4 regions of the Comamonas aquatilis genome follow, and region 2 is predicted to be linked to each of the others. Evidence: predicted binding sites of a transcription regulator. Region 2 holds the regulator's gene; each other region holds the start of a gene.

Region 1 (3,850 bases), on a different contig from region 2:
TGCGCACCCAGATATAGGCCACGCGCAAATCTATGCCTTTGTATTCCTCGTCGCGCAGCAGCACCGTGCCGGTGGCGGGTGCATCCTGCATCTCCGGCGGTCTGGGCAAATCGCGCTCGCCGGCCAGATGCTCGCCCTTGGCACCCAGCACCTGGAAGAACACCGTATCGGAGTCATCGGCACGCAGGATCTCGGTGGCCGATTGCGGCAGATTGAACTGCACCTTGCCGCGCTGCACGATGACCAGCTGGGCCAGGGCCTGGGCGTTGTACTCCAGCGCCCGATCGAAAGGCTTGTTGGCCAGGCCCTGGGCCACCAGCCAGGTCAGCGCCAGGCTGATGGGCCACAGCAGCAGCAAGGGCGTGAGCATCCAGTCCAGGATTTCGCCAAACAGGGATCGCTGCTCACGCTGAAAGATCTTCATGGACAAGCGCTACGTAAGGTCAGAGGCAGCCAGCAAGGGCCGCCCCGCAGCAAAGGCTGCCGTCCCCTGGGGGAAGCGGTGCAGCCGCTCAGGGGGAAGATATTTTTTCAAGGCAATAGCCCAGGCCGCGCACGGTGGCGATGCGAATCGGCCCCTTCTCGATCTTCTTGCGCAGGCGGTGGATATAGACCTCGATGGCGTTGTTGCTAACCTCTTCGCCCCACTCGCACAGGCGGTCCACCAGCTGGTCCTTGCTGACCAGGCGACCGGCGCGCTGCAGCAGCACTTCCAGCAGGCCAAGTTCGCGGGCCGACAGCTCAATCATCTTGCCGTCAATCGTGGCCACACGGCCGGCCTGGTCGTACACCAGCGGCCCGTGCTTGATGGTGGAGCTGGCGCCGCCCATGCCGCGACGCGTCAGCGCCCGCACACGCGCTTCCAGCTCGGACAGGGCAAACGGCTTGGCCATGTAATCGTCGGCGCCGTAGTCCAGGCCTTGCACCCGTTCTTCAATCGAATCGGCCGCCGTGAGAATCAGCACCGGCAGCGCATCGCCACGGCCGCGCAAGCGCTTGAGCACCTCCAGACCATGCATCTTGGGCAGGCCCAGATCCAGAATCAGCAAATCAAACTCGCTGTTGGTGAGCAAGGCAGCATCGGCCTCGCTGCCGCTGGCCACATGGCTGACCACGGCACCCGAGCTGCGCAGCGTGCGCAGCAAGCCATCGGCGAGCACCTGGTCGTCTTCAGCAATCAGTATGCGCATGGGTTTGTCTCCTGGTTATGTATGGCTGCCGCAGGGCAGGCAGTCTGCAAATCTGCGGCGCCTTTGCTGCCATTGTAGAGAGCGGCTCGCCGTCTGCAGACCCAACCGGCAGCGCTTCAATAGCCTTCGGCATAGGCTTCCAGACCCAGAGCCACCACCGTGGCCACATCCTCGCCCACGGCCTCTCTGAATTCGGCCTGCGCCTGCGCGACCGCATCGTGAAAGGCTTTGAGCCAGGCCAGCCCGCTTTGCGTGAAGCGCACCCGCTTGGCGCGCGCATCGCGTGCGTCGATCTCGCGCGTCACCAGACCCCAGGCCTCGCACTGGGCCACCAGGTCGGCCATGGCCTGTTTGCTCATGCCGGCCTTCTCGGCCAGATCGGTAAGCCGGTCTCCGGCCAGCGACAAATGCCTTGTGATGTGGATATGGGCAGCGCCCACCTTGTCGCGCGCCGCCAGATTGGACAGTGCCAGCGGCACCTCCAGATCGCGCGCCATGAGCTGCAGCACCCGCGCATCGAACCGGCGCATGGCATGGCCCAGCAAGCGGCCCAGATGGGTTTGCCGCCAGGCATCGTCTGCAGGGGTCACGGGGGCGATTTCGGTCATTCTTAAATAGTAAGGCAAACTGACCAAATATTTCAACACACGGCGAATACAAGCCCATAAACTACTGTTCAAGCATCCAGTTCTGAAGCCAATACAGAGCTGAACCCAGACCGCCGCACCACCGACCCAGGAGCCAGATATGAACGCCACAGCCAAGTCCGCAGACGCCAACAGCGAAAAAGCCAAAGCACTGGCCGCTGCACTCGCCCAGATCGAAAAGCAGTTCGGCAAGGGCACCATCATGAAGCTGGGCGAAGGCGAAGCCATCCAGGACATCCAGGTGGTTTCCACCGGATCTCTGGGTCTGGACATTGCTCTGGGCGTAGGCGGCCTGCCCCGCGGCCGCGTGATCGAAATCTACGGCCCTGAATCCTCGGGCAAGACCACGCTGACGCTGCAGGTGATTGCCGAGATGCAGAAGCTGGCCGGCACCTGTGCCTTCATCGACGCCGAACACGCACTGGACACCGGCTATGCCCAGAAGCTGGGTGTGAACCTCAATGAGTTGCTGATCAGCCAGCCCGACACCGGTGAGCAGGCGCTGGAAGTGGTGGACAGCCTGGTACGCTCCGGCGCCGTGGATCTGATCGTCATCGACTCGGTGGCCGCCCTGACCCCCAAGGCCGAAATCGAAGGCGAAATGGGCGATGCCCTGCCCGGCCTGCAAGCACGTCTGATGAGCCAGGCCCTGCGCAAGCTGACCGCCACCATCAAGAAGACCAACTGCATGGTCATCTTCATCAACCAGATCCGCATGAAGATTGGCGTGATGTTCGGCTCGCCCGAAACCACTACCGGCGGCAATGCGCTGAAGTTCTACGCCTCCGTGCGCCTGGATATCCGCCGCACCGGCACTATCAAAAAAGGGGACGAAGCCATCGGCAACGAAACCAAGGTCAAGGTCGTCAAGAACAAGGTTTCGCCTCCGTTCAAGACCGCCGAGTTCGACATTCTGTTTGGCGAAGGCATCAGCCGCGAAGGTGAAATCCTGGACATGGGCGTGACCGCCAAGATCCTCGAAAAATCCGGTGCCTGGTATGCCTACAACGGTGAAAAAATCGGCCAGGGTCGCGACAACTCGCGTGAATTCCTGCGCGAAAACGCCGCGCTCGCCTTCGAAATCGAAAACAAGGTGCGCGACAGCCTGGGCATTGCCCTGCTGCCCGGCACAGGCAACAGCGATGCCCCCGAAGCCAAGCCCGCCAAGAACGGCAAGGGCAAGGTCGATAAAGACGGCGTGATCGCAGAATAAAACGCGCTGCGCACGGCAATGGCGCCTCTGAAACTGAGCGCGCCAGTTTTGAAATCTGGGTCTTGCCACCCTACCAATTGCCATCTTTGCGCAGGTTCGTCCTGCGCCTTTTTGTTTCTGGAGAACTGCTGACATGGGCTTTGCCAAGCTCTCGCTCAAGGGTCGCGCACTGAAGTTGCTGTCGCAACGCGAACACTCCCGCCTGGAATTGCAGCGCAAGCTGGCCGGGCATGTAGAGGAAGGCGATGACCTGAACGCCATTCTGGATGAGCTGGAAAAGCGCGGCTTCATCAGCGTGCAGCGGGTGGTGGAGTCTGTGATCCACAGCAAGGCACGCCGCTATGGCTCGGCGCGTCTGGTGCAGGAGCTCCGAACCAAGGGACTCGATGACGACACCCTGCGCAGCGCCGCCGAGCAGCTGCGCGATACCGAGTTGCAGCGCGCCCATGCGCTCTGGCTGCAGCGCTTTGGCAGCCAGCCGCAAACGCCGCAAGAGCATATGAAGCAGATGCGCTTTCTGGCCTCTCGCGGCTTCAGCGCCGAAATCGCCAGCAAGGTACTGCGCGGCAAAGGCTTTGAAGAAGAGTGAAGCCGGGCGGGCTAGCCCATGCGTCGGGTTGCCATCCAGCAGATCAGCGAGCCCAGCGTCACCAGGGTCACGCCCTGCCAGAAGCTCCAGCCCGGCAGCACCTGCAGCAACGCACTGGCCATGAGGGCCGAGAACACGGGCGTGAAATACGAGGCGGCGGCCATGATGGCCAGCTTGCCATGCTGGATTCCATGCTCCCAGCAGCTATAGC
Region 2 (3,850 bases):
AGCCGCAAAAGCGCAGGCTGGCTGGAGCCTCCTGCAGGCGGAGATCAGATAGCGCGCCAAAGTGCTCTAACTCCATTGCAGTCTGTCGACTTCAAGCCGGTTTGAGCAGACTCAGCAGCGATATCGAGGCAAAATTGCAACTTCCAACAGATGCTGCATGCGCTCTGGAACCAGCACAAGGGGCTTTGTATGACACGAATTCTTCCGATCTTGTGGATCGCCGTCAGCCTGATGAGCGGCGGAGCATATGCCCAGGAACGTGTCGCGCTGCGCAGCAGTGCCAGCTCCTCGGTCAGCGGGCAGATCAAGGGGGACGATAGCGCCCAATATGCGCTGGCTGCCGGGCCGGACCAGCAAGTGACGGTCAAACTGGTCACCAACAACCCCAGCAATTACTTCAATGTCGAGAAAAAAGGCCGTTCAGAGGCGGTTTGCCAAGGCGCATTGACGGGCAATGTCTGCATGTTTCGACCGGAGACGGGGGCAGACTATGTCATCCATGTGTTTCTGATGCGCAATGCAGCGCGGCGCGGTGAACAGGCGCAATACACGCTTTCCATGGAGCAAAGTTCTTCAAGCACCGGTCAGCCGGCACCGGCCGCCGATATGCAGGCTGCATCGGCAGCCATGGCTGCGTGCAAAAGCGCTCTGGCCTTGAAGAGTGGGGCCAATTCCTTGTTCGTGCTGCCGCTATCGCATGTGCCTGCGGCTGGAGGCTATGAAGTCTTTCTCATGCTTCAAGGTGTGCAGTGGCTGTGTGCAACGGATTCCAGGGGGCATGTGAACCGCCTTGAGCAACGCTGAGCGTATTTGGGATAGCTCAGCAGCGGGGCTGTATTACGGCGTCAGGGGGCGGTGATCGTTGTCCGCAACGGCTCAGGCGTGCCAGACCTGTTCTGCGCCTGCCATGCGCTCAAGCTCCGCGCAAACATCGGCCATGCGGCCGGAAATCAGCAGGCACTCGGGCTGCTTTTGTGGTTCGCGCTGCACGATTTTCAACAGGCGCGGCTGGATGCTGTCAGCCGCTTGCAGTGGCAAGGCCAGTTGCTGTAGCGCGGCCACTGGTTTGTCATATCGGCCTGGGCTATTGTGGCGACGGGTACGGCTGCTGCGCAGGGTGATCACGTTGGGGCAGGCGCCAGTGTCTTGAAGCCGCTGTGCTTGCTCTTGTGCCTGTGCGCTGTCGGAGCTGGGTCCGCCGACGTGGTCTGGCCCGCTGTCATTGCTGGCCGCCCATGCGGCTGAGGGCTGTCCTGCGGCAGCGGCGACGGGAAAGACTTTCCAGGCAAAACGTGTCAAAGACAGCAGTGGTGCGGTGAATCCCATTTGGCAACTCCTTATCAAAAGCCGTGAGGCATGAGCAGGGCAGGATTGCAAACTTTAGGCAAAGCTTCGCCCAGGGCGAAGCTGCAAGGCTTCGCGCCTACCACCTGGACTGGAGAAAACAGGGGCTGTGCGCAGCGGTGAGGCCGGGCGCGCAGCGGCAGCAGTTACATGAACATGCTGTTGCGGATCAGGCCTACGGCCAGGCCTTCGATGGCGAACGACTCTTCGGGCGCTACATGAATTACCTTGTAATCGGGATTTTCGGGCAGTAGCTCAATGCCCTGGGGCGTGCGCTTGAAGCGCTTGACCGTCACGTCGTCGCCCAGGCGGGCCACCACGATCTGGCCGTTGCGCGCCTCGGTGGTGGCTTGCACGGCCAGCAGATCGCCGTCCATGATGCCGGCATCGCGCATGGACATGCCGCGCACCTTGAGCAGGTAATCGGGCTTGGCGGCAAACAGGCTGGGTTCGACCGCATAGCTCTGGTCTATATGTTCCTGGGCCAGAATGGGCGAGCCGGCAGCCACGCGCCCCACCAGCGGCAGCACCAGCTGTGCCATGGAGGACAGCGGCAGGGAAAAGCTGGCGCCGCGCGCGGCATTGATGTTGCGCACGGTGTCTGCGCGCAGGCGGATGCCGCGCGAGGTACCGCTGACCAGATCAATCACGCCCTTGCGGGCCAGGGCCTGCAGATGCTCTTCGGCGGCATTGGCGGACTTGAAGCCAAAAGTGCTGGCGATCTCGGCGCGGGTAGGGGGAGCGCCGGTGCGGGAAATAGTCGATTGGATGAGGTCCAGAATCTGCTGCTGGCGAGGAGTGAGCTTGGGGTGGTCTAGCATGCTGGCATCCAGTCTTGGTTCGATAGGCTCAGGCTTGAAGGCCTGGGTCTGGAATTCTGATCTGTTGGTTTATACAGTACCTGTATTTTTAACCAGTTTTTTGTGGAGAGCAAGTGGCAAATCCTAAGATTGTGATTTTGGGCACCGGGGGAACGATTGCGGGCCAGGCGGAATCGAGCACGCAGGCCGTGGGCTACAAGGCCGGGCAGATCAGCGTGGAGAGTCTGTTGGCCGCGGTGCCGGATTTGCCACAGTTGGCTGCGGCTCCGCTGGCCGCCGTGCAGCTGGCTCAGATCGACAGCAAGGATATGGACTGGCCGGTGTGGCGCAGCTTGCTGCAGGCCGTGGCCGAGGCGCTGGCCGATGCCGATACGCAGGCCCTGGTGATCACGCACGGCACGGACACGCTGGAGGAAACCGCCTGGTTGTTGCACACCGTGCTGCAGCCCATCAAGCCGGTGGTGCTGACCTGTGCCATGCGCCCGGCGACTTCGCTGCAGGCCGATGGTCCGCAAAATCTGCGCGATGCCGTGGTGGTGGCTGCCAGCGCCGTGGCTGGGGTGTGGGTGGTTGCGGCTGGCGAAGTGCATGGCGCGCAGCAGGTGCTCAAGGTTCATCCTTATCGCCTCAATGCGCTGCGCTCCTATGAGAGCGGACCTTGTGCCGTGGTGCAAGAGTGTGCCGTGCGCTGGCTGGCCCAGCCCGTGGCCGTCAGGCAGGCACAGGCTTTGAGCAGCACGGCGTTGCAGGACTTGCTGGGCCGCAGCGAGCTGCCCTGGGTGGAATTGCTGACCTCTGGGGCTTTGCAAAGCGGACGCAGCGTGGATGCGCTGGTGGCCGCCGGCGTGCGCGGTCTGGTAGTGGCGGGCACGGGCAATGCCACGATTCATGCCCATATGCTGCAGGCACTGGCACGCGCGCAGCAGGCTGGCGTGGTGGTATGGAGCAGCACCCGCTGCCTGGAAGGCTTGCCCGTGGGTTTTACCGAGCAACCCTCGCAACCCTCTGTGCTTAAGGCGATGGCGGGGCTTTCCGGCTGGCTGCGCGCTGGTGCAACGGCGGGCGAGCCGGATGTGATCCTGTTGACGCCCGGCAAGGCCCGCGTGGCGTTGATGCTGGCGCTGGCATTGCAGTCGAGTGAAGACTCCTGAACTGATAGCTGCTGGCGTATGCAGAGTAAGCGCTAGAAAGCAAAAAGCACCTCGATGAGGTGCTTTTTTGAGCGCGTGTCTTAATGACGGCTTGCAGAGGCTGGCTTATTCGGCAAGAGCCGCAAAAGCGCGTGCAGTGATTTCTTCCACGGTACCTGTACCGCTGATGGCGCGGTACTTGGGAGCTGCAGCGGCGTCGGCCTTGGCCCAGTTGCTGTAGTAGTCCACCAGAGGGCGGGTCTGGCTGCTGTACACATCCAGGCGCTTCTTGACGGTTTCTTCCTTGTCGTCTTCACGCTGCACCAGGTCTTCGCCAGTGACATCGTCCTTGCCTGCCACCTTGGGTGGGTTGAACTTGACGTGGTAGGTACGGCCCGAGGCGGGGTGGCTGCGGCGGCCGCTCATGCGTTCAATGATGGCCTCGAAAGGCACGTCGATTTCCAGCACGTAATCGAGCTTCACGCCAGCAGCCTTCATGGCGTCGGCCTGGGGGATGGTGCGGGGGAAGCCGTCGAACAGAAAGCCCTGGGCGCA
Region 3 (3,850 bases), on a different contig from region 2:
AATACGCTCCACCCATTCATGCCAGGGCAAGCTGTTGTCCTGGCCGCCCTCTTTTTCTCCCGGCTGCGGCAAGCAGCTGAGCATATCGGGCGCCCAGGCCACGCTCTCCAGCAGATTCAGATCCAGCATGTCCACGGGCGCACGCCAGCGCTGCTGGGCCAGATGTTCGCGCAACAGGCGCTGCAGATGCGCCATAGCCTGTGCACCATGGACCGGCTGGGCCGTACGTATGCATAGCTCGCCCCACAGCGGCAGCTCCTGGCCGTCCACCCGGCGCAAGTCGTGGTGCCAGCGCAGCTGCAGCGCCAGCACCGCCCGGTGGCGGGCCTGCAACCAGGCCTGCAGCGCTCGCAGCAAAGGCTGAGCCGCCTGCAGCACGGCATCGGCATGGTGGGCGGGGTAGCCCAGATCATGGCGCAGGCCAAACTGCTCGGGCAGTTGCAGCCAGTTCAGCGGCTGAGGCAAGAGCCCATAGGCTTCATCAAGCACACGCAAGGCCTTGGCACCGATGCGGCGCGACAGCCCCGTACGCGGCAAAGCGCGCACATGGCTCCAGCGCGTACAGCCCAGGCGCTGCAGCACTGCGCTGTGCTGCTGCAAAGCCGTCAAAGTCCATAAGGGGAAATCATCAGCATCCAGAGGCGTTGTGCCTTGCCCTGTGCCCCGCCCTGCTCTCGTGCCATTTTCGCCGCCCAACTTCAGACGCAGCTGCGCCAGCGCCTGCCAGGCCGTGGGACCCTCTCCCGAAGCGGGGGGCTCAACCGCCGCAGCCCCCGGCTCTGCGGCTTGCGACACGGCTTGCTGAAAAGCCTGAGCCAGCCTGTGCAGCGTGGGCTCGCGCCCGCCCCACAGGCGCTGGACGCTGCTGGTTTCCATGAGCAAAGCCTCTTCAAGCACGGCCACGCGTGGCGAGTGCTGCAGTGCCCACCAGCAGGCGCTGGCCTGCAGCGGTTGCATGCTGTTCTGTGTGGATGCCTGCGCCGATATGGCTGGCGATGCGGTTGGAGATCGAGACGACGATGGCGCGGCACCACCTGCCTTGTCTGGCTGCAGCGCGGCCAAAGGCCAGGCCATCCAGTGCGGGGAAGGCAATGCGGTGGCTGTCATGGCTGTTCCCCTCAGACCGATGCGGCCCCATGCAGAGAGGCCGCGACGCCGGAGTCCAGCGACTGCGCCACCCGGCCTTGCATGAGCAAAGCGGCCTCGGCACTCTGGGCGGCACGGCGACTGGCCTGGGCTTGCAAAATGGGCGCCCAGGCCCACTGCGAAAGCGATAGCTGTATGGGCAATTCCAGAGTGGGCCCACGGCGTTTCAGTATCTGAATCTGTAGCGCATTTTCCTGGGCAGTCTGAGGCGCTTTGTCCAGGCGCAGGCGCAAGGCCGCCGGCGTGCTTTGCTGCTGCACGCTCAGCTCCTGCCACAGCCACAGCGGCCGCCCCTGGGATGCCGCGGCCCAGTGCAGGCGGCGCAAGCTGCTGGCCGGCAATGAGGGCAACCAGGCCAGCACCGCCAGCACATCCCGGCAATGCAGAGCCTGCTCGCAAGCCCAGGCCAGCTCATGTGCAGGCAAAGCCGGCGGTTTGTACACGCAGCATAGCTGCTCGGGGGCAATGCCTGCAGCCTGCAGACTGGGCGCAAACGGCAGATACGGCGGCTGTACCAACACAATTTTCCGCGTTGCCAGCCTGCCGCAAGGCTGGCCCTGATCGGCAGCTTTGGCCTGCCCAGCCTGTACAGCCAGAGCGGGCAGCAGCAAAGCCCATTCAGCATGGCAGTGCGCGGGCTGCAGCACCTCGGTCAGGCCACGGGCCGGCCAGCCGCCGCCGGGCAGCTCGGCATCCAGCGCTGCATGACCGGTGGGCCAGGTGCTGCTGCGCTGGCTGGCGTGCCAGTCCGCGCCACGCCAGACACCGGCAATGTCTTGCAGCGCTTCCGCACCTTGGGGCCTAGCACGCTTCAGCCCCTCTTCGCACGCACTCCGGCCTGCGGCGTTGGCAGGGGCGAGAGAGACACTGAGAGGCAAGGACATGGGTTGAAAGTCATAAAATCAATTAACTGTATAAATATACAGTAAACAGACTTGATGGAAAAAACCATGACCCTGAAAGCTCCTGAAAGCTGCAAACCAACGAAAAACGCCGGCTGAAACCGGCGTTTTGGGGGATCAAGCTCAGAAGCCTCAATCCTGCGATGGAGCTTTCACCTGTATTTGCATACAGGCATCGCACCATTGGCTCACCACCGCATCCAGCGGATGGCCGGGCTCAGCCGGGGGCGGCCAGCGGCGCAGGCAGGCATTGACGATGGCTTGCAGCTGCCACAAGGCCTCCCGATTGACCAATGCCAGCTCGTTCATACCCTCGGCATCGTCCTTGAGGTAGTTGAGTACGTCCAGTTGCTGATCGGGGTGTGAGCCGGCCTCGGCCAGCTGTTTTTGCAGATGCAGCAAGCTGGTTTGCACAAAGGAAGCGGCTTCATGACTGGCCAGATCCTGCCTGCCCTCGTCCTGCCCCGTCTGCAGCAGTTTTTCCCACATCTGAAACACCGCAGACAGCGCCGCCACGCCATGCGTGACTTCGGCCAGCAGTGGTGCCAGCGGCGTGCCGGGGCTGATTTCGTCATAAAGCAGCGGCAGCATTCGGTGCACCAGCGCCAGCGGATAGCGTTTGTGGTTCATGCGCAGCATCAGCGACAAACGCTGGCCCGGCATGTGCTTGAACTTGTCAAAGAAAGCCGCCACCACTTCGGCCAGCAGCAAAATCTGCCCCATGGGCGAGATGGCATCGCCCGGCACACCACGCGGATAGCCGGAACCGTCCATGCGCTCATGGTGCTCCAGCACCGCCATCTCCACCGCGCGTGAATACACGCCGGCACTGCGCACCACCAGCATGGCCGTGATCGAATGCGCCACCAGATGCTTGCGCTCCTCGCCGCTGAGACGGTATGCCGCATCCGTCCAGGCCGGGTCCATATAGAGCATGCCCACATCGTGCAACAAGGCGGCAGTAGCCAGCGGCACGCATTCGCGCTCGCTCCAGCCTTCCTGCCGCGCCAGGTAAATGGCCACCAGCGCCATCTGCAGACTATGGGCAAACAATTCGGGGCGCTGCTCACGCATCACCGTGAGCTTGAAAGCGATCTGCGGCGGCAGTTCGATGCCGCGCAGCGGAGCCAGCAGGCGTTCAGCCCCGCCTTGCGACTGCACCAGGCGCTTCATCAACTCTACGGTTTCGCACTGCACCATGGCCTGGGCCTGCAGCGCCGGAATGTCCACCAGATTCTCGGACAGCAAATGACTGTCTATGGGGTCGCGCAGCTTGTGCTGTATGAGCCTGTCATACATGCGACTGTCCATGCGCGCGCCCTTGTCTATGAGCTTGATGCCTTTGTCGGTGTAAATGGCCTCACCCGTCACCACCTTGGTGTGCTCGGCCATATCGCTAACGGCGCGCAAAAAATGCGCACCGTCTTCGTGCTGCTCCACTTGCGGCTGACTCAGCCTCTGCGCTGTGTTTTCACTCATTGCAAATTTCTCGATATTCAGAGTGGCTTGTACTACCTGGCACATCGCAGATTTACGACTGCGACAAGACACAAAGCGACAAGTAACGACGGCAAGGCTCAGCGTCCTCGACGAAGCAACGATAGACATGAGCCCTGTGGGGCGGTTCGGATGAGCAGTCCAAGCGTCAACCAGAAAGGCCACCCACAGACAACGCCTAGCGGCTTTGCATAAGCACCAGTATGGCTTGAATACGAATTCAATCCAGCTCTAGCGCTTTGATTCAATACGCAAAAAGCTAGCGAACTTGAAGCATCCAAATACCAAACAGAGCACACCAACCC
Region 4 (3,850 bases), on a different contig from region 2:
GCGGGTATCGACCACGCCCGGGTAGGCCAGGGTCACGCTGACGTCATTGGGTTTGAGTTCGGTGCGCAGTGCCTCAAAAAAGCCGCCCATGGCAAATTTGCTGGCGCTGTAGGCTGTGCGGCCCGGCACGCCAATCAGCCCGGCCAGCGACGAGACGGCCACGATGCAGCCCCTGGAGGCCTTCAGATGCGGCAGCGCTGCGTGGGTGCACCACACGCTGCCCCAGAAGTTGATGCGCATCAGCTGTTCATACCATGACAGGTGCGCGGCATCGACTTCGCTCAACAGCGCATGGGCCGAGACGCCTGCGTTGTTGAGCAGGGCATCGAGGCCGCCAAAGCGCTGCACGGCCTGATCGATCAGGCTGCGACACTGCGCTTGATCGGAGACATCGGTGGGTACGACCAACACCTGCGCTCCCGCAGCCTGGCATTGCCGGGCCACGGCCTGCAGATGCTCTTGATTGCGTGCCGCCAGCGTGATCTGCAGCTGCTCTTGGTGGGAGGCGGCCAGTTGGCGGGCCATTTCGGCACCTATGCCGTCCGAGGCGCCGGTGATGATGATGCGGGGCATGAACACTCCCGGCCATGCCGCCTGGGCCGGATGACCAACAGCTTAAAAGCAGGCCCAAACTTGGTCCGCCAGTGTGACCATGAAATCCGCCCGGGTGTACAGGGCAAACACGGCCAGCAGCACGGCAACAACGGCAACCCAGATCAGCGCGCGCTGCCACCAAGCCAGTGAGCGTGGTTTGCCTTGCATGGCTCAGACTCCCTGTGGGCGCGTGCCGCGTGCCACGGCTGTTTCGCGCACCGGCAGATTGACCAGGGCGGCAAAAATGCCCAGGGCAATGGACAGATACCAGACCATGTTGTAGTTGCCGTTGAGGTCATACAGATAGCCGCCCAGCCACACGCCCATGAAACTGCCCACCTGATGGCTGCAGAACACAAAGCCGCTGAGCATGGACAAATGCTGCACGCCAAAGATCTGGGCCACGGTGGCATTGGTCAGCGGCACGGTGGACAGCCACAGAAAGCCCATGGCCGCTGAAAACGCATAGACCGACCATGGCGACAGCGGCGCCAGCAAGAACAGCACGGTGACCACCGAGCGCAGGGCGTAAATGCCGGAGAGCAGATAGCGCTTGGGCATTTTCTGGCCCAGATTGCCGGCCAGATAGGTGCCAAAGATATTGAACAGACCGACCAGGGCCAGCGAGTAGCTGGCCACATGGGGGGCGATGCCGAAGTCCTTGAGGTAGCTGGGCATGTGCACGCCAATGAACATGACCTGAAAGCCGCAGACAAAGTAGCCGGCCGTAAGTAGCACAAAGCTGGGGTGGCTCCAGGCTTCCTTGAGGGCTTGCCCCACGGTCTGCTCGCGTACCGGCGGCTTGCCGCTGCTAAAGCCCGGCTCGCGCAGACCAAAGGCCAGAGCGGCGATCAACAGCGCAAAGGCGGCCAGAATCAGCAAGGCATTGGACCAGTTGAAGGCGGAAATCAGCGCCCCTTCGACCGGTACCATGAAAAACTGTCCGAAGGAGCCCGCCGCTGCCGTAACCCCCATGGCCCAGCTGCGCCGCGTGGCCGGAATCTGGCGGCCCAGCACGCCAAAGATCACGGTATAGGTGGTGGCCGCTTGCGCCGCGCCAATCAGCACACCGGCCGTCAGCGTAAAAGCCAGGGTGGAGGGCGACAGCGCCATGCCGACCAGGCCCAGGGCATAAAGCATGGAGCCGCCGATCAGCACTTTGAAAGCGCCCATTCGATCGGCCAGCATGCCTACGAAAATACCCAGAATGCCCCAGGAAATATTCTGTACGGCAATGGCCAGGGAAAAGTTCTCGCGCGTCCAGCCCATCTCCTGCGTGATGGGCTGCAGCCACAGACCAAAGCCATGGCGTATGCCCATGGACAGGGTGACGATGGCGCCACCGCACAGAAGAATCTGTGCCATGGACAGCGGCTGTTGGTTGGTCTGGGTAGTCATGGCGTTGCGCAAAACGTTCGGATCGGTATCAGACTTTAACGAAACCAGCGCTTGTGCGGTGGCTGGCGTCGTCGCGTGCGCGGCACGCTCTGCTGCCCGAAAACGTGATCCAACCCTGGCCAAGACAGCCGATACGGCTTTGTGCGAGAGTATTGGGAAGTAAACAACTGTGAATTTATCCAGCGTCAATCTGGAGAGGCCACTACAATTCGCCCCCATGGCAGCTAAACCTTCCTCTTCTACCGCTAGCGAATATTCCGAAGGCTCGATCCGCGTTCTCAAGGGTCTGGAGCCAGTCAAGCAGCGTCCCGGCATGTATACGCGTACCGACAACCCCCTGCACGTGCTGCAGGAGGTGATAGATAACGCGGCCGATGAAGCGCTTGCCGGTTATGGCAAGAAAATCAAATTCACCATCCACGCCGACGGCTCCTTCAGCGTGGAAGACGATGGCCGCGGCATTCCCTTTGGCTTGCACCCCGAAGAAAAAGCACCGGTGGTGGAGCTGGTCTTCACCCGTCTGCATGCCGGCGGCAAGTTCGACAAAGGCAATGGCGGCGCGTACAGCTTCTCGGGTGGCTTGCACGGCGTGGGCGTGTCCGTGACCAATGCGCTGGCCACCCGGCTGGAGGTGCAGGTGCACCGTGATGGTCAGCAGGCCACGCTGGCCTTCTCGGGCGGCGATGTGGTCGAGCCCTTGAAGGTGCGTCCGCTGGAGTCCGGTGAGCGCAAGCACGGCACGACGGTGCGTGTCTGGCCCGATGCCAAGTACTTTGAATCGGCAGCCCTGCCCGCCGGCGAATTGATGCACTTGCTGCGCAGCAAGGCCGTGCTCATGCCGGGCGTCTCGGTCTCGCTCAGCAACGAGAAAACCCGGGACAACCAGGTCTGGCTTTTCAAGGGCGGGCTGCGCGACTATCTGCAGCAAAGCCTGCATGGCGAGCCTGTGATTCCCCTGTTCGAGGGCGAGGGATTTGCCGACCGCAATCACGACAGCTTTGCCGAAGGCGAAGGTGCGGCCTGGTGCGTGGCGTTTACCGAAGACGGTGCGCCGCTGCGCGAAAGCTATGTGAACCTGATCCCCACCACGGCGGGCGGCACGCATGACAGTGGCCTGCGCGATGGCTTGTTCCAGGCGGTCAAGGCCTTCATCGACATGCACTCGCTGCTGCCCAAGGGCGTCAAGCTCATGCCGGACGATGTGTTTGCCCGTGCCAGCTATGTGCTCAATGCCAAGGTGCTGGATCCGCAGTTTCAGGGCCAGATCAAGGAGCGTCTGAATTCGCGCGATGCCGTGCGTCTGGTCTCGGGCTTTGTGCGCCCGGTGCTGGAACTGTGGCTCAACGAGCATGTGGACTGGGGCAAGAAGCTGGCGGAGCTGGCCATCAAGGCCGCGCAAACCCGCCAAAAAGCGGGCCAGAAGGTAGAAAAGCGCAAGGGTAGCGGCGTGGCCGTGCTCCCCGGCAAGCTGACCGACTGCGAAAGCCGCGACCTCTCGGTCAACGAAGTGTTTCTGGTCGAGGGTGATTCGGCCGGCGGCAGCGCCAAGATGGGGCGCAACAAGGAAACCCAGGCGGTGCTGCCCTTGCGCGGCAAGGTGCTCAATACCTGGGAGGTGGACCGCGACCGGCTGTTTGCCAACAATGAAATCCACGATATCTCGGTCGCCATGGGCGTGGACCCGCACGGCCCCAATGACGAGCCGGATTTATCCGGTCTGCGCTATGGCAAGGTCTGTATCCTGTCGGACGCGGACGTGGACGGCTCCCACATCCAGGTGCTGCTGCTGACCCTGTTCTTCAAGCACTTCCCCAAACTCATCGAGGCGGGCCATATCCACGTGGCCTTGCCGCCGCTG

The links. The regulator LexA, encoded in region 2, represses DNA repair genes until DNA is damaged. The targets are predictions, from matches to a motif close to ACTGTATNNNNATACAGT.
Region 1: a site for LexA is predicted at 1,862-1,879, ahead of recA (recombinase RecA). Genes of this name have one in related genera too.
Region 3: a site for LexA is predicted at 2,056-2,073, ahead of imuA (translesion DNA synthesis-associated protein ImuA). Genes of this name have one in related genera too.
Region 4: a site for LexA is predicted at 2,159-2,176, ahead of ACNAZA_RS18335 (DNA topoisomerase IV subunit B). Genes of this name have one in related genera too.

What each region holds. Positions count from the first base shown of each region.
Region 1 is NZ_CBCSIW010000016.1:16,822-20,671, reverse strand. Features, by position in the region: gene ACNAZA_RS16530 (sensor histidine kinase N-terminal domain-containing protein) at 1-424, opposite strand, end outside; gene ACNAZA_RS16525 (response regulator) at 513-1,190, opposite strand; gene ACNAZA_RS16520 (MarR family winged helix-turn-helix transcriptional regulator) at 1,307-1,798, opposite strand; gene recA (recombinase RecA) at 1,938-3,050, shown strand; gene recX (recombination regulator RecX) at 3,184-3,639, shown strand; gene yddG (aromatic amino acid DMT transporter YddG) at 3,651-3,850, opposite strand, start outside.
Region 2 is NZ_CBCSIW010000027.1:42,986-46,835, reverse strand. Features, by position in the region: gene ACNAZA_RS20690 (hypothetical protein) at 190-804, shown strand; gene ACNAZA_RS20685 (hypothetical protein) at 877-1,326, opposite strand; gene lexA (transcriptional repressor LexA) at 1,491-2,165, opposite strand; gene ACNAZA_RS20675 (asparaginase) at 2,279-3,316, shown strand; gene adk (adenylate kinase) at 3,422-3,850, opposite strand, start outside.
Region 3 is NZ_CBCSIW010000002.1:356,757-360,606, reverse strand. Features, by position in the region: gene ACNAZA_RS04625 (DNA polymerase Y subunit UmuC family protein) at 1-1,107, opposite strand, end outside; gene imuA (translesion DNA synthesis-associated protein ImuA) at 1,119-2,030, opposite strand; gene ACNAZA_RS04615 (HD-GYP domain-containing protein) at 2,181-3,527, opposite strand.
Region 4 is NZ_CBCSIW010000020.1:27,047-30,896, reverse strand. Features, by position in the region: gene ACNAZA_RS18350 (SDR family oxidoreductase) at 1-573, opposite strand, end outside; gene ACNAZA_RS18345 (hypothetical protein) at 616-762, opposite strand; gene ACNAZA_RS18340 (MFS transporter) at 766-1,992, opposite strand; gene ACNAZA_RS18335 (DNA topoisomerase IV subunit B) at 2,210-3,850, shown strand, end outside.